4 regions of the Janthinobacterium sp. RA13 genome follow, and region 4 is predicted to be linked to each of the others. Evidence: predicted binding sites of a transcription regulator. Region 4 holds the regulator's gene; each other region holds the start of a gene.
The links. Region 4 encodes sigma-54, which starts transcription at its own class of promoters, with help from an activator protein. Its sites were predicted from a motif close to TGGCANGNAANCTGCTTT; they were not measured.
Positions count from the first base shown of each region.

Region 1: a site for sigma-54 is predicted at 2,658-2,675, ahead of FG13_RS22390 (TorF family putative porin). Genes of this name have one in related genera too.
Region 2: a site for sigma-54 is predicted at 1,601-1,618, ahead of FG13_RS20165 (EDSAP-1 family PEP-CTERM protein). Genes of this name have one in related genera too.
Region 3: a site for sigma-54 is predicted at 2,095-2,112, ahead of FG13_RS16200 (pilin). Genes of this name have one in related genera too.

Region 1 covers NZ_JQNP01000001.1:5,059,525-5,063,720, reverse strand. The annotation lists gene FG13_RS22400 (ammonium transporter) at 1-1,448, opposite strand, end outside; gene FG13_RS22395 (P-II family nitrogen regulator) at 1,460-1,798, opposite strand; gene FG13_RS22390 (TorF family putative porin) at 1,810-2,577, opposite strand; gene FG13_RS22385 (accessory factor UbiK family protein) at 2,848-3,096, shown strand; gene FG13_RS22380 (YifB family Mg chelatase-like AAA ATPase) at 3,211-4,196, shown strand, end outside.
Region 2 covers NZ_JQNP01000001.1:4,567,103-4,571,298, forward strand. The annotation lists gene FG13_RS20160 (LytR C-terminal domain-containing protein) at 1-454, shown strand, start outside; gene FG13_RS20165 (EDSAP-1 family PEP-CTERM protein) at 521-1,513, opposite strand; gene FG13_RS30500 (hypothetical protein) at 1,703-1,846, opposite strand; gene FG13_RS20170 (hypothetical protein) at 1,895-2,206, shown strand; gene FG13_RS20175 (dodecin) at 2,222-2,428, opposite strand; partial or broken gene FG13_RS29600 (immunity 52 family protein) at 2,570-2,923, opposite strand; gene FG13_RS20185 (hypothetical protein) at 3,041-3,286, opposite strand; partial or broken gene FG13_RS29605 (transposase domain-containing protein) at 3,607-3,768, shown strand; gene FG13_RS20200 (VRR-NUC domain-containing protein) at 4,073-4,196, shown strand, end outside.
Region 3 covers NZ_JQNP01000001.1:3,643,123-3,647,318, reverse strand. The annotation lists gene sucC (ADP-forming succinate--CoA ligase subunit beta) at 1-1,040, shown strand, start outside; gene sucD (succinate--CoA ligase subunit alpha) at 1,054-1,935, shown strand; gene FG13_RS16200 (pilin) at 2,149-2,613, shown strand; gene FG13_RS16195 (flagellar brake protein) at 2,635-3,357, opposite strand; gene FG13_RS16190 (DUF6713 family protein) at 3,521-3,901, shown strand; gene moaC (cyclic pyranopterin monophosphate synthase MoaC) at 3,902-4,196, opposite strand, start outside.
Region 4 covers NZ_JQNP01000001.1:4,853,940-4,858,135, forward strand. The annotation lists gene lptC (LPS export ABC transporter periplasmic protein LptC) at 1-37, shown strand, start outside; gene lptA (lipopolysaccharide transport periplasmic protein LptA) at 63-644, shown strand; gene lptB (LPS export ABC transporter ATP-binding protein) at 644-1,399, shown strand; gene FG13_RS21470 (RNA polymerase factor sigma-54) at 1,404-2,882, shown strand; gene hpf (ribosome hibernation-promoting factor, HPF/YfiA family) at 2,952-3,314, shown strand; gene FG13_RS21480 (enoyl-CoA hydratase/isomerase family protein) at 3,450-4,196, shown strand, end outside.

The sequences.
Region 1 (4,196 bases), 210 kb from region 4:
TCGACCAATTTATAGGCGATGACGGAGACCACGGCCGACCAGAGGATGGTGGTGCCGACCGCTTGCGCCTGCACCCACACCTGGTGGCCGATCGAGTACGGATCGGCCGACATCTTGTTGGTGACGTAGTCGAAAACGCCCTGGCCGCCCAGTTGTGGCGCAGCAAACACACCCGTCAGCAGGGCGCCGAGGATGCCGCCCACGCCATGCACGCCGAACACGTCGAGCGAATCGTCGGCGCCGATCAGGCGTTTCAGGCCATTCACGCCCCACAGGCAGACGACACCAGCCAGCAAGCCGATGACCAGGCCGCCCATCGGGCCGACAAAGCCGGCCGCCGGGGTGATCGCCACCAGGCCGGCCACGGCGCCCGATGCGCCACCGAGCATCGAAGGCTTGCCTTTGCTGATCCATTCGCCAAACACCCACGACAGGGTGGCGGCGGCAGTGGCCAACAGCGTATTGACGAAGGCCAGGGCAGCCACGTCGCCCGCTTCCAGCGAGGAGCCGGCATTGAAACCGAACCAGCCCACCCACAGCAGCGATGCGCCGATCATGGTCATCGTCAGCGAGTGCGGTGCCATCGATTCGCGGCCGTAACCGACGCGCTTGCCGATCATGATGGCGCCCACGAGGCCGGCAACGGCGGCGTTGATGTGCACGACGGTGCCGCCGGCGAAGTCCAGCGCGCCTTTTTGCCAGATCCAGCCAGCCTTCAGGGCTTCGCTGGCCGAGGTGGCGGCGTTGGTGATCAGGTCAGGACCGGTCCAGAACCACACCATGTGGGCCGCTGGCAAGTAGGCGAACGTGAACCACAGCACGACGAAGGCCAGCACGGCGGAAAACTTGGCGCGCTCGGCAAAGGCGCCGACGATCAGTGCGCAGGTGATGGCGGCAAACGTGCCCTGGAAGGCCACGAAGACGAACTCGGGAATGACGACGCCCTTGCTGAAGGTGGCGGCGGCGGCAAACGTGCCCTTGGCCGGATCCCAGATGCCGTTCAGGAACAGGCGGTCAAAGCCACCGAAGAAGGCGGTTTTTTCCGTGAAGGCGATCGAGTAGCCGTAGATACACCACAGCACGATGACCAGCGCGAACACCATGAACACTTGCATCAGCACCGACAACATGTTTTTCGAGCGCACCAGGCCGCCGTAGAACAGGGCCAGACCGGGGATGGTCATCAAGATCACCAGCAAGGTGCTGATCATCATGAAGCTGGTGTCGCCTTTGTTGGCGACGGGCGCGGCGGCTGGCGCGGCAGCGGCCGGGGCCGGCGCGGCGGCGGCAGGCGCTGCATCAGGCACCGGCGTGACGGCAGGGGCGGCGACGGCCGTGGTCGTGGCCGCCTCCGTCTTGGCGGGCGCATCGGCAAAGCTCGGCGTGGCAACTCCAAACGCACACAGACAGGCTATCCCGGCTAGCAATTTTGTTATATTTTTATGCATCAATATTCCCCTTAGAGCGCTTCGTTGCCGGTTTCACCGGTACGGATGCGGATGACCTGTTCCAGGTTGTAGACGAAAATCTTGCCATCACCGATTTTACCGGTACGCGCGGCGCCTTCGATCGCTTCGATGGCCTGGTCGACAATGGCGTCATCGACAGCCGCTTCAATCTTGGTTTTTGGCAAGAAATCAACGACATACTCGGCGCCACGGTAGAGTTCCGTGTGACCTTTCTGGCGGCCGAAACCTTTGACTTCCGTGACGGTAATGCCTTGCACATTGATAGCCGACAAAGCTTCGCGTACTTCGTCCAGTTTGAACGGTTTAATGATTGCGGTAATCATTTTCATGGCAGTCTCGCTTAAAAGGTTTTGGACACGGTCAGCACGAGACCGGATTTCGCCAGATTCTTGCCATTCGGTGCCAGCGACGTGATGTTGGCTTTGACGGCAGCCAGGGAAACGGTCGCCATGCCAAAGTCCTTGGTCACGCCGATCTTGTAATCGCTGTAGCTGAGGGAATCGTTGTGCTCGACTTTCTGACGGCCCACATGCAGGTTCAGCATGTAGCCATCATGCACCTCGACATTGGCGCCCACGTCCAGGTAGCCGCTGTTCTTGCTGTCGGCAACACCGAACAGATTGGTGGTCGAATGCGAGTACTTGATATACATCGGGCCATAGCCGAGCTGGCCGTAGAGCTCAAAGGTATTGGCATTGGTGCTCAGGCCATTCGAGGGATAGAAATAGTACAGGCCGCCCACGTCATAGGTAAAATCCTTGCTGATCTCGCCCCGTTTGCCGCCGTAGATATCCCATTCCAGATCGGTATCGCCGCCGCCATCCTTGATCCATTTGATGCTCGACAACCAGGTGCCCACATACAGGCCCGTCGGGTTATGGGTATAGTCGGCGCCGCCGCTGATGGCCGGGTTCAAGCGGCTTTGCGAAATGCCGCGGTAACGGTAGTCGCTGGTCAGCGCCACGTTGTAGCTCACCACGTTATCAGGCACGGCTTCGGCCGCAGCAGGCGCCGCCACTGCATCCTGGGCCATGGCGCTGCCGCACACGGCGGTCATGGCCAGCGTCAACGCTGCAGCTAAAATCATGTTCTTGGACAGATTCTTCATGGCGATTCCCTTTTATTGAACTTTTAAAGCGGTTGAGGTTTAAAATCTTGGCTGGAGATCACAAAGCGTTCATACCTTCTTTAGCAGAATACGTGCCAGCTCACTTGCCACCTTGACAGGTGCGTTTCCGGCCATACATACCCTGCAAGCCTGTCGGCATGCGGGTACGGGCTGCTGAAGCATGATGAATTTTCCCAGTTTCGCACCAGATTAACGCCGCTGTGCACCGCAATGGTGCGATGCACAGGCCGCACCATAAAAGGACTGACCATGGACATGAATACCTTCTTTAACGACTTGCAAGGCAAGATCCATCAAGCCATCGAAAACTCGCCGGCCAAGGATATCGAGAAAAACGTGAAATCGATGATGACCCAGGGCTTCGCCCGCCTCGATCTGGTGACACGCGAGGAATTCGATATCCAGGCGCAAGTGCTGGCCAAGACGCGCGCCAAGCTGGATGCACTGGAATTACGCCTGATCGAACTGGAAACGCGCCTGAACGATCCAAAAGCCTGAACCGCTGTTGTATGCAGGGCGCCGTAATCGGCGGCCTTGCTGGCATAGCTCAAGCCTGATGCCGTTTCAAGCGCTAGACTGATACTGCCCGCGTCCGCGCTACAGGGGAGTCTGATGAGTCTGGCCGTCCTGAAAAGCCGCGCCCTGTCCGGCATGGAGGCGCCCGAGGTAAGTGTCGAAGTCCACCTTGCCAATGGATTGCCTTCGTTTACGATTGTCGGCCTGCCGGATACGGAAGTAAAGGAATCGCGCGACCGCGTGCGGGCCGCGCTGCAAAACTGCGGCTTTGAGATGCCGGCGCGGCGCATTACGGCCAATCTGGCGCCGGCCGACCTGCCCAAGGAATCGGGCCGCTTCGACCTGCCCATTGCGCTGGGCATCCTGGCCGCCTCCGGCCAGTTGCCGGGCGACCAATTACACCACTATGAATTCGCGGGCGAACTGTCGCTCTCAGGCCAGCTGCGCCCCATCCGCGGCGCCCTGGCCATGACCTTTGCCATGCAGCGCAGCCAGTCGGGCGCACCACGCGCCTTCATCCTGCCGCGGGCGAACGCTGACGAGGCCGCCCTCGTCAGCGATGCCTGCATCTATCCCGCCCACAGCCTGCTCGAGGTCTGCGCGCATTTTGCCGCGCACGCCAGCCACACGGCCTTGCAACGCCACCAGCCCGTGCTGGCGGCACACGCTTTTCCCTATCCCGACTTTGCCGATGTGCAAGGGCAGCAGCAAGCGCGACGGGCGCTGGAAGTGGCGGCAGCAGGCGGCCATAACGTCCTGATGATTGGCCCTCCAGGCGCAGGCAAGACCATGCTGGCCAGCCGCTTCCCCGGCGTGCTGCCGCCCATGAGCGATGAAGAGGCGCTGGAATCGGCTGCCGTGCATTCGCTGGGCGGCCACTTCAAAGTGGAGCACTGGAAACGGCGCCCCTATCGCGCGCCGCACCAGACGGCGTCCGGCGTGGCCCTGGTGGGCGGCGGCAACGTGCCGCGGCCTGGCGAAATCTCGCTGGCCCACTGCGGCGTGCTGTTTCTCGACGAAATTGCCGAATTCCAGCGCCGGGTGCTCGATGTCTTGCGCCAGCCCATGGAATCGGGTGTGAT
Region 2 (4,196 bases), 290 kb from region 4:
AACCGACGGTATGGCGCGCCTGCAGCGCGTGCCGGCCACCGCGCGCGGCGTGCCCGCTGCCGCTGCCATGGTGGAGCGGTCCTTGCCGGCTGCCGCCGTGCCCCGTCCGCGCCTGGAAATAGTGAACGGCAATGGCGTGCCCGGCCTGGCCGCCGCGCTGGCGCGCAGCCTGGCCGGCGCTCCCGTGCAGGTGGTGCGTCTGGCCAATGAAACCAGCTTCCAGGTGGCGCGCACGCGCGTCGAGTACCGGCCCGCGCAGGAGCAGGCGGCGCGCCAGTTGGCCCGCCAGCTGGGGCTGCAGGTGCAAACCCAGGTGCAGACCCAGGCCGCCGACTGCCCTGCCAGCGAGCTGCGCCTGGTATTGGGGCGCGACCTGAGCGATCCAGCCATGCTGCACCGCTATTATCTGCAGCAGCTGCAACTGGCGCGCCAGGCGCTGGCGCGGCTCGGTTAACAGGTTTTTTGTCGGCATAAAAAACGCGGCGCCTTTGCGGGCGCCGCGTGTTTTTCATGCGGCTGCCTATTTCGGCTGGCGGCGCCGCGTAAAAGCCAGGGCGGCCAGTCCCGCGCCCAGCAGGAACAGGGTGCCCGGCTCCGGTACTTGCAAGGGATCGATGACGACGATGTCGGTGCGCGTGGACTTGGAAAAGTTCAAGGTGTAGCTGCCGGCGGGCAGGGCGAAATTCGAGGTCAGGGAAAACATCGCAAAGCCATTCGTGAAGGCGCGCCCGGTGGCCGGGTCGTTGGTGCCGGCCGTCATGTTCAGGCTGAACGGGTCGAGGCTGCCGACCGTATGGTTGCCGTTGATGTCGCTGCCATTGTTGGCGTCGCCATCGGGTGCGAACTGGAAGAGTACGCCATCGGCATTCGCGTTCGACAGGCAGCCGACGGGGCTGGCGCTGTTGCAGGAGATATTGAAGATATCCATGATCGATACGTTGGACTTGTCGCCCATGGTCGTCACGCTGGTGCGCAGGTCGCGCCGTCCCATGAAACTGAAGGTGATGAAGCCGGCGCTCGACAAGGTCAGGTTGACGGAACCGGTGAGCGTGTCGCCGGCCGTGGAGGACGCCGCCCCCACCGTGTTGCGCTGGGCTTCCGACACGGCGCGCACGGTGGAGCCGGCGGCCGTGAGCATGTTGCCGAAGGCATGGGCATCGCCGCGGGCGAATTCCAGGGTGGAACTGGGGCTGGGTGCGTAGTGATTTTGCGGCAAGCCGCCGCAGCCGCCCCCCGAACACACTTGCAGCACGTCGGCGTTGGCGGCCGGGCCCGTATTGACGGCGCGCGGATTGACGGCCACGCCGCCCTGAAAGAAGGCGCTGTCGCTGGCATTGCGGTTGGCGCCGGCCAGCGACAAGGTGCCGGCGCTGGTGGCGATGCGGAAATTGTTCAACTCATTGACGGCCAGGCCGTATGCGCCAGCCTGCGCCTGACCGCTGGCCAGCAGGCTTGCCGCCGCCAGTGCGCCCAGCCAGCCCAGCGTCTTGCTTCGTGTGTGATTGACGTTCATCGCAGCCTCTTGTCGTGGTCAGTCTCGGAAAATCCGGGGGATAAAGAATCCAGAATGACTTGCCTGGATTCATCTCGTAGACAGGGATAAGCAGCTTGCGTGCCACACAAAAAAATCATATGGAATCAAACACTTGCGTAAAGCGGACTGAGCTGGAAGAAGCAAAGTGTAAGAAAGGCCGACGCCGCCTCAGGTGCCCCGGTGATAACCGAGGTGGCCGTCCGCATTGCGCGCGCAGCCGCAACCGATGCGCGCCACTTCCTCGCCTTCCGCCAGTTTCCAGTTGGTAATCGTCGTGGCCGCAATACCGCTGCGGCGCTTGCGCCAGATCAAAGGTGCGGCACATCGCCTCTTGCCGATCATTGCCCGGTAAAATAGGCCATGGCAAACAAAACCCCCACCTTCCCCGGCGCACGCACGGGCCGCGGCCAGGTTCTGGCCGTGCTGCTGTCGAACCGCGACCAGTCCGGCGCCGAACCGCTGCAAGGCCGCGTCTCGCTGGCCGCCATCGTCAAGGCGCTGAAACGCAAATACCACTGGCCGATTGAAACGCACAGCTTTCCCGCCAACATGCAGGACGGCCGCGCCAGCTGGGCGACCGTCTACAGCTTGCCGGAAAAGGTCATCGAGACTGCGCTGAACAGCGGCGGCCGCGAGTGGCTGGAAAGCCGGGGAGCGGTTGGGCGGCGGTGAATGCGCCGCAGTACGCTATTCGAGCCGGAAGCCGACCTTGAGCGTGACCTGGAAGTGCGCCACCTTGCCGTCGACGATATGCCCGCGCGATTCCGTCACTTCATACCAGTCCATATGCTTGACCGTCAGCGCCGCCTTGGCAATGGCATCGCGTATCGCCTGATCGCTGCTCTCGGTCGACGTGCCGACCAGTTCGATCAGCTTGTAAGTGTGTGCGGACATGATATTTCCCCAGGTAGGCAAGCCAGACATCGGGAGCCTGCTTTGCGCAGGCACGTGCTCATCTTGCGCTTAAATGTGCTGGACGTCATTGTGCGATGCAGCAATATGTCAGGCAAACCGAGCGGGACGAGCTATCTTTCGTTAAATATCGACATAGCGAGGCAACAAGTCCTGATCGACCAGGCGAATTTCAATGGCATTGGCAATCTTGACGTGCTCGGGATTCTCATCAGAAAAAGGCTCGTCGGTGACGCTGACGATGATGGTGCCGATCTGCTTGTCTTTACCTTGCTCGTCCATCGCCATCACTGGCACTAAAGCGCGTGCCTCGGGCACCTGTTGGAGCGTGAGTATGCGCGGCAAGTACAACATCCAGCCAACACCTGGACGATCCTTGAAGACTTGTTTTTCAAAATAATCATTACGTGCAACCGTGATCAACACCGGCCGTAGGGAACCCGCGATAATGGACAGCAGCTCTTTCAATCCATCAAGACCGAGGCGCTTAAGGTCATCGCACTCTCCGTCAATCTCAAAACTCCAAGAGGGCCAGTCACTGTCGCTGAACCCAAGCGCAATACTCGCGCCATCACCGTCTCCGAGCTCGCCATTTCAGGCACTGAGATATCGGAATTTTTCACCCTTGAACTTGGTTTCGAGTACGGCTTCGGCGGCAGTCGTGAGTTCTCCCGAGGTATCGAAAACCGGAGACAGAAACGACTCTGCCTCCGTATCCTGCGACAGAAACCAGTTCTTTCCAAACGCCTCAGTTTTTTGCAGGAAGCGGACAATCGTCGCGATTTTTTGGACGGCAGGTCGGAACGCAATGGATGTGTTCGCTGTATCGCGTTTGAACAAAGAGTTTATTATCATAATATTATGGAATTTAATAAGTGGTAATTCCAAAACGAGCTAATCTGGGCCGCATGTATTTGTAAGCGAGTGGCGTTTGGAAGTACCATGACAGCGAGGCTGGCGGGTTATCCTTGACAATGTTGGACTGAGCGGTGGCCTGTTTCAACACCATGTTCTGGAAGATATCTTTTTGGAAGCCGTATTTGAATCCGCCGCTTAGCGCTGCGCGGCCATCCGGTAGCACCTCCGGCGGCGGTCTGGTTTTCCTACACGCCGGACCGCAAGGGCATCCATCCGCAGACCCATCTGGCCAACTTCAGCGGCGTGCCGCTGCCATCTACTCGCTGATCGGCACGGCCAAGCTCAACGGTGTTGAACCCGAGGCTTGGCTGCGCCATGTCCTGGCCAGCATCGCCGATCATCCGGTCAACCGGGTCGACGACTTTCTGCCCTGGAACTGCGCCGCGCAGCTCCCTTCGGCTTAAAAAACACGCCGCATCCCAGTGGTGTGATGCCATCATCTAAGTAACCCCCAATAAATTATTGTGATCTCTGACTTCCATAACCGGCGCTCTGCGTCGCAGCGGGCGCCTTGCATAGCATCCGGTTCTGTTCGTCATAAATTCACAATAATTTCTTGAGGATTACTTAGCAATTCGACGCTAGGCTCAAGACGGCACTGGCTTTACGCTTACGTATGGCCGGTATCGTCGCATTCGTTCTTTTTAAGTGTGGAATATAGCTTTTGAAGTCAACTACGATATGACCAAGTACCCGCCAGTGCCGATCATGGATTTCGATACCAAAACGATGGTCCACCGTTGGGCGCCCGGTTGGATTAAGAAGAACTGGGACGCCGACCCTATGCATCCGCTATGGTTGCCGGGCAAAGGTTATGTACGCCGCCCGGATG
Region 3 (4,196 bases), 1.2 Mb from region 4:
TCGTCAAGGCACAGATCCACGCAGGTGGCCGCGGCAAGGGCGGCGGCGTGAAAGTGGCAAAATCGATCGAGCAAGTCAAGGAATACGCTGACCAGATCATGGGCATGCAGCTGATCACGCATCAGACCAGCGCCGAAGGCCAGAAAGTCAACCGCCTGCTGGTGGAAGAAGGCGCCGACATCAAACAAGAACTGTACGTGTCGCTGGTCACCGACCGCGTTACCCAGAAAATCGTCCTGATGGCGTCGTCCGAAGGCGGCATGGACATCGAAGAAGTGGCCGAGAGCCACCCTGAGAAGATCCACCACGTCACCATCGATCCAGGCACCGGCCTGACCGATGCCCAGGCAGACGACATCGCCGCCAAAATCGGCGTGCCTGCCGGCTCCATCGCCGACGCCCGCGTCAACCTGCAAGGCCTGTACAAAGCGTACTGGGAAACCGATTGCTCGCTGGCCGAGATCAACCCGCTGATCGTTACCGGCAGCGGCAAAGTCATCGCTCTGGACGCCAAGTTCAACTTTGACCCGAACGCCCTGTTCCGTCATCCGGAAATCGTCGCCCTGCGCGATCTGGACGAAGAAGATCCAGCTGAAATCGAAGCGTCGAAATTCGACCTGGCCTACATTTCGCTCGACGGCAACATCGGTTGCCTGGTGAACGGCGCCGGCCTGGCCATGGCCACCATGGACACGATTAAACTGTTCGGCGGCGAGCCAGCCAACTTCCTGGACGTCGGCGGCGGCGCCACGGCGGAAAAAGTCACCGAAGCGTTCAAGATCATGCTGAAAAACCCAGGCCTGAAAGCCATCCTGGTGAACATTTTCGGCGGCATCATGCGTTGCGACGTGATCGCTGAAGGCGTCATCGCCGCAGTGAAAGCCGTCTCGCTGAACGTGCCACTGGTCGTGCGCATGAAGGGCACCAACGAAGACCTGGGCAAAAAGATGCTGGCCGATTCCGGTCTGCCTATCATCGCAGCCGACACCATGGAAGATGCAGCCAAGAGCGTCGTTGCCGCTGCTGCCGGTCAAGCTTAATTAAGGAATCAACATGTCCATTCTGATCAATAAAGATACCAAAGTCGTTACCCAAGGGATCACCGGCAAGACCGGCCAGTTCCACACCCGCGGTTGCCGCGACTACGCGAACGGCAAAGCTGCCTTCGTGGCAGGCGTGAACCCGAAGAAAGCCGGCGAAGATTTCGAAGGCATTCCAATTTTCGCTAACGTGACCGAAGCGAAAAAAGAAACTGGCGCCAACGTGTCCGTGATCTACGTACCGCCAGCAGGCGCGGCAGCGGCGATCTGGGAAGCTGTCGAAGCTGAAATGGATCTGGCCATTTGCATCACCGAAGGCATTCCTGTCCGCGACATGATGGCTCTGAAAGACCGCATGGCTAAAGCCAACAGCAAAACCTTGCTGCTGGGCCCTAACTGCCCAGGCCTGATCACGCCAGACGAAATCAAGATCGGCATCATGCCAGGTCACATCCACAAGAAGGGCCGTATCGGCGTGGTGTCGCGTTCGGGCACCCTGACCTATGAAGCAGTGGGTCAGCTGACCGCACTGGGCCTGGGCCAATCGTCGGCAGTCGGCATCGGCGGCGACCCGATCAACGGTCTGAAGCACATCGACATCATGAAGATGTTCAATGACGATCCAGATACCGACGCGGTCATCATGATCGGCGAAATCGGTGGTCCAGACGAAGCCAACGCGGCTTATTGGATCAAAGACAACATGAAAAAACCGGTCGTTGGCTTCATCGCTGGCGTGACCGCTCCTCCAGGCAAGCGCATGGGCCACGCCGGCGCGCTGATCTCGGGCGGTGCCGATACGGCACAAGCCAAGCTGGAAATCATGGAAGCTTGCGGCATCACCGTGACCAAAAACCCGTCGGAAATGGCGCGTCTGCTGAAAGCCATGCTGTAATTTCAGCCTGGTCACCGCAGTACAAAAAAGGAGCTTCGGCTCCTTTTTTTTGTCCGCAAGACAGGCCGATTCCCGGCCTGGGCGGACGATGCTGGTCCGAACCTGCCCAAATGTGTCGCTTTTCTTTCCATGCGTGCCACCGCTGCCCGGGCGCGCCGCTGGCATGGCGCTTGCAACGTACCTGGCGTGAGCAATGCACCATGGGAGGATACGATGCACGCGCAAAGCGGATTTACCCTGATAGAACTGATGATCGTGGTGGCCATCGCCGGCATCCTGGCGGCCGTGGCCATTCCCCAGTATGGCGACTATACGATGCGGGCCAAGGTCAGCAACGTGCTGGCGGCCGCTGCCCCGTTAAAAACGGCCGTGGCCCTGTGCGTGCAGGAAAACGGCGGCGAGGCGGCCGCCTGCAGCACGCCCACCCAGGCCGTGCCCAGCGCCATTCCCGTGTTCAGTGCCACGCGCGAAGTGGCCAGCGCCACGGTGAATAAGGGCGATATCGTGCTGACCCTGGCGGCCGACCTGGGCACCGGTATCGGTGGACAAACCGTGACGATGACCATGAAGCCGGGCACGAGCAGTCTGACCTGGTTCAATAGCACCACCGTGACGAATCCGGCGGCGAAGGAGGCGATTACCAAAAACAATATTCCCGACGTGACGCCGACGCTCTAGGTGACGCTTGTCTGCCCGGTGTCAGACGATTTTTTGCCGGTCCGCGATCAGCGCTTCATAGGTGAGGTTTTGCAGCAGGGTGTAGTGGGTCGGTTCCAGGTCGATGAATTGCACGCCATACGTATAGATTTCCGCCACCTCGGCGGCATGGCCATTCGACGGCTTGCCCACGCTGACGTTCTGGATGCGGGCGCGCGTATTGACGCGCATCTGGTGCTTGTTCGGCTGCACCAGCAGGGTAAAGCTCAGGGCCACGCCCTCATCGTCCGGTGTGAGCATGCCGGGCGCCTCGATCAGCGCGCCCGAGACGCTGAGGTTGACGATGAACACGGGCACGGCCGCCACGTCGCGGTAGCTCAGCTGTGCCGGAATGTCCACTTTCACGCGCATGGCCGTGCGCAGGCTGGTGCCCTGGATGGCGTCCGGAAAGCTCAGGTGCACATAGTTGAGCGGGCGGCCAAAGATGCGCAGCACGCTGCAGGAAAACGAACACACGGTGACGCCGGAAAACACGCGGATGGTCAGCTTGTCGCCCTCGTTGAGCACGATGGAAGCGCCGTTTTCCATGGGAATCTTGACGATCAGGTACTCATCTTTCACATAGCCGATCAGGGTCGAGAAATGCTGGATGGGCTTGATGGTGCGGTGTGTGATGAACTGGATGCGGCCACCCACCTGCAGATTCATGGCCTCGAAGTCGAAGTCCTGGAGCTTGGTTTCCACGGCGGGCTGCTTGCTTGTCATGCGATGCTCATCTGGATATGGACGACTCGCAGTATGCATGATTTCTTGATGAAAAAGCATTTATATCAATGAAATTCATATTGGCATCGAAAAATGCCAGGTGCACGCGCCGCCGCGCGGTGCAGGCTTTACAATTGCTTCAATATTGACGAATGTAAATCCTATGCCGCGCAGCTACTTCTGGACCATGTTGTTCCTCATCCTGCATCAAATCGACGCTGCCTACTGGAAAGAGTGGGAGATGTTCCATCTGCCGGGCGGCGTGCAGGGTTTTCTCGTGTTTAACCTGGCGGCGATTGCCGTGGTGCTGGTGGGCTATAAGCACGTGTTGCTGTCCACCGCGCGGGCACCTTTTTATGCGAGCTGCTGCGCGGCCCTGGGCGTGGCCACCTTCCTGATCCATACCGGCTTTGCGCTGGCAGGACAGGAGCAATTTCACTTGCCGCTGTCCAAGGCCATCATCGCGCTGTGCCTGTCCGGCGGCGCCTGGCTAGTGTACGATTTGCGCCGCTTCCAGGAGCAACTGGCGCGCCAGGCAAAATAATTACAGCTCGGCATGCCAGTCACCCGACTTGCCGCCATGCTTTTCCAGTACGCGCACATTCGTCATGACCATGCCCCGGTCGACGGCTTTGCACATGTCATAAATTGTCAGCAAGCCGATCTGCACGGAAGTGAGCGCTTCCATTTCCACGCCCGTCTTGCCCGTCGTGTCGACCTGGGCGCGGCAGTGCACGCTGTTGGCCGCTTCATCGACTTCAAAATCGACGGTGACGCGCGTGAGGGCCAGCGGGTGGCACAGGGGAATCAGGTCGCTGGTACGCTTGGCGCCCATGATG
Region 4 (4,196 bases):
CCCGCCGAAACCGCGCCCGGCCGCGGCGGCAAAATGACAGAATGAAACAAGGAAACCATACTATGAAGAAGATCTTGCTGTTGACCGTATTTTCCCTGGCCATCATGGGCGTGGCGCATGCCGAGAAGGCCGATTCCGAGAAGGAAGCCGTCATCACGGCACGCAGCGGCCACGTCGATGACGTCAAGCAGGTGCGCACCCTGACGGGCGACGTCGTGCTGGTGAAAGGCACCCTGACCATGAAGGCGGGCCGGGCCCTGATCACGGAAGATCCGCAAGGCTACCAGTTCATTACCTTCTGGGCCGATCCCGGCAAGCTGGCCACCTTCCGTCAGAAGCGCGATGGCGCGGGCGACCTGTGGGTCGAAGGCGAAGCGGAGCGCGTGGAATACGACAACAAGACGGAAGTGGTGAAACTGTTTTCCCGGGCCAAGTTGACGCGCCTGGAAGGCACGAAAGTCACCGACGTGGCCAACGGCGCCTTCATCTCGTATGACAGCCGCAAGGAAGTGTTTGCGATGGAAAATTCCAACAGCGGCACCAGCACGCCCGATGGCGGCAGCGTGCGCATGGTGATCCAGCCGAAGACCAAGGCGCCGGCGGCGGAGAAAGCGCCGGCCACGCCCGCGCCAGGAAAGAAATAATGGAAAATACACGTTGCGGCAGCACCCTGATCGTTCGCGGTCTGCAAAAAACCTATGGCAAGCGGCAAGTCGTGCATGATGTCTCGCTGCAAGTCGAATGCGGCGAAGTGGTGGGGTTGCTGGGCCCGAACGGCGCCGGCAAGACCACCTCGTTCTACATGATCGTCGGCCTGGTGCCGTCGGACGGCGGCAGCATCGATATCAGCGGCGTGGACATTTCCAGCCTGCCGATCCACCGCCGCGCGCAGATGGGCCTGTCCTACCTGCCGCAGGAAGCGTCCGTCTTTCGCAAGCTGACGGTGGAAGACAATATCCGCGCCGTGCTGGAAATCCAGACCGTCGAAGGCCGTCCTTTGAAGAAGGCCGAGATCGAGGAGCGCCTGGACAAATTGCTGGCCGACTTGCAAATTGAAAAGCTGCGCGAGAACCAGGCCCTGTCCCTGTCGGGTGGCGAGCGCCGCCGAGTGGAAATCGCCCGCGCGCTGGCCACCGATCCCCGTTTCGTGCTGCTCGACGAGCCGTTCGCGGGCGTCGATCCGATCGCCGTGATCGAGATCCAGCGCATCGTGCGTTTCTTGAAGGAGCGCAATATCGGCGTGCTGATCACCGATCATAATGTGCGCGAGACGCTGGGTATCTGCGACCGTGCCTACATCATCAACCAGGGCTCGGTGCTGGCGTCGGGACGCCCCGACGACATCATCGCGAACGAGTCGGTACGCCGGGTCTATCTGGGCGAACACTTCCGCATGTGAGCCAATGAAACAATCATTGCAGCTGCGCACTTCGCAGCACCTGGCACTGACGCCGCAGTTGCAGCAATCGATACGCCTGTTGCAATTGTCTACCCTGGAATTGCACCAGGAACTAGAGCAATTGCTGACGGACAATCCCTTGCTCGAACGCCTAGACGATCCGCTCGACCGTTCGCTGCGCCTGCTGTCCGACGGCGCCTTGAGTTCCACGGCCGCGCCGGCCGAAGCGCCGCCCCAGCCGCCAGGCCAGGAAGCGCCCGCCGCGCCGGCCGAAGCGGAAACCTTTGATGGCGAGGCGGGCGACAGTCCGGCTGCCGCGGATGGCGGCGACAGCGACTGGAGCGAGGCGAGCCGCGGCAAGGCGCCGGACGATGAAGATTCGCGTCCACAGCTGGAAGCCCATCACTGCACTCTGCGCGAGCACCTGATGGAGCAGATGCGCGTGACGGTGCTGGAATTGCGCGACCGCGCGCTGGTTGAGCTGATCATCGACGCGCTCGACGACAATGGCTACCTGGAAGAGTCGCTCGACGACATCCTGGCGCGCCTGCCGGAAGAGCTGGAAATCGACGCCGACGAGATGCGCACGGCCTTGTCGCTGCTGCAAAGTTTCGATCCGCCCGGCGTGGGCGCGCGCAATGCGTCCGAATGCCTGGCCCTGCAAATCAAGCGCTTGCCGCACATCGCCATGGTGACGCGGCGCATGGCCCTCGTCATCGTGGAAAAGCACCTGGCCTGGTTTGCCCAGCGCGATTTCAACAAGCTGAAAAAAGCCCTCGATTGCGACGAGGAAGACTTGCGCGAAGCGCAGACGGTGATTCGCCAGTGCAATCCGCATCCGGGCGCCGTGTTCGCCTCGGACGTGTCCGATTACGTGGTGCCTGACGTCGTCGTCAAGCGCGCGCGCAATGGCTGGCAAGTGACCCTGAACAACGACGTCATGCCGCGCCTGCGCGTCAACGCCATGTACGCCAACCTGCTCAAGCAGGGCAAGGGCGAGGGCGCCATGGGCGCACAGTTGCAGGAAGCCAAGTGGCTGATCAAGAATATGCGCCAGCGCTTCGACACCATCCTGCGCGTGGCACAGGCGATAGTAGAAAGACAAAAGAACTTTTTCTCGCATGGGGCCGTTGCCATGCGCCCCCTTGTGCTCCGTGAAATAGCTGATACACTGGGTTTACACGAGAGTACTATCTCGCGGGTAACAACTCAAAAGTACATGCTGACCCCGCACGGCATGTTCGAGTTGAAATATTTCTTTGGTAGCCACGTCGCCACCGAAGCGGGGGGCGAAGCGTCATCGACGGCGATACGGGCATTGATCGTGCAACTGACAGGAGCAGAAGACCCTAAAAATCCTTTATCCGACAGTAAGATTGCGGACATGCTGGGGGAACAAGGCATGGTGATTGCGCGACGTACTGTTGCCAAATACCGGGAAGCGTTGAAAATTCCGCCAGTGAGCCTGCGTAAGTGTTTGTAAGTTTTTTTCGGTTCCTCTGCGGGCCGGATAGGATGGACCGCACGAACCCGATCATCTTTAGGAGTGTGTATGAATCTCACCATCAGCGGACATCATCTCGAAGTGACACCAGCCATCCGTGAATACGTACAAACGAAGCTGGAGCGCGTGAAACGTCATTTCGATCAAGTTATCGATATCGCCGTGATTCTGACCGTGGATAACCTCAAAGAGAAAGAAAAACGTCAAAAGGCTGAAGTCAACCTGCGTTTGAGTGGCAAGACTGTCTATGTGGAAAGCCTGGCGCACGACCTGTACGCCGCGATCGATACCCTGATCGACAAGCTCGATAGGCAAGTGATGAAATACAAAACCAAAGTGCAAGGGCACGGTAAAGAGGCGATCAAGCATCTGCCAGACAACTCCGAGGAAGACGCCGTCGTCGCCGTTTAAGGCCACCCGCTTCCAGCAGTTGTGATCAACTAAGGGCGCACATCTTGCGCCCTTTTTTGCGCCTGGACCTGTTGAACGCAATCTTCCCCGCGCAAGGGCTAGAATGTTTGCACTTTCACTTCTTTCCTGCCTGCCATGAGCGACTTCGTCCAGACCTCCATCCGCAACCGCACCGGGCACATCGTGCTCGACCGTCCGAAAGCCTTGAATTCCCTGTCGCTGGAGATGGTGCGCGCCCTGAGCGCGGTCCTGCTGGCCTGGCGCGACGATCCGCACGTGGACGCCGTCGTTATTCGATCGAGCAGCGAAAAAGCCCTGTGCGCCGGCGGCGATATCCGCTTCTTTTACGATGCGGGCCAGGCCACGCCGCAAGGCGGCAGCGCCTTGCTGGAAGATTTCTTTACGGAAGAATACGCCTTAAATCATGTGATTCATTTCTATCCGAAACCGTATATTGCCGTGATGGACGGCGTGGTGATGGGCGGCGGCATGGGCGTGGCGCAAGCCGGGCCCGGCAACCGCCTGCGTATCGTCACGGGCCGCACACGCATGGCCATGCCGGAAGTCAATATTGGCTTGTTCCCTGACGTGGGCGGCAGTTATTTCCTGTCCCGCCTGGCCGGCCAGCTGGGCCTGTACCTGGGCTTGACGGGCTTGACGATCAGCGCGGCCGACGCCCTGTACACGGGCCTGGCCGATGTGTTCCTGCCCGAGGCGCAGATGGGGGCGCTGCTGGCCCTGTTCGACTCGACGCCGGGCGAGGCCTTGCCGGTAGCCGTCAAGGCGCTGGCGGCACCGTTCCAGGCCGGGGCGGGGGTATCTTCCCTGGCGACGGCGCGTGCGGCGCTGGATCGCCATTTCGGCGCGGGTTCGGTGGCGACC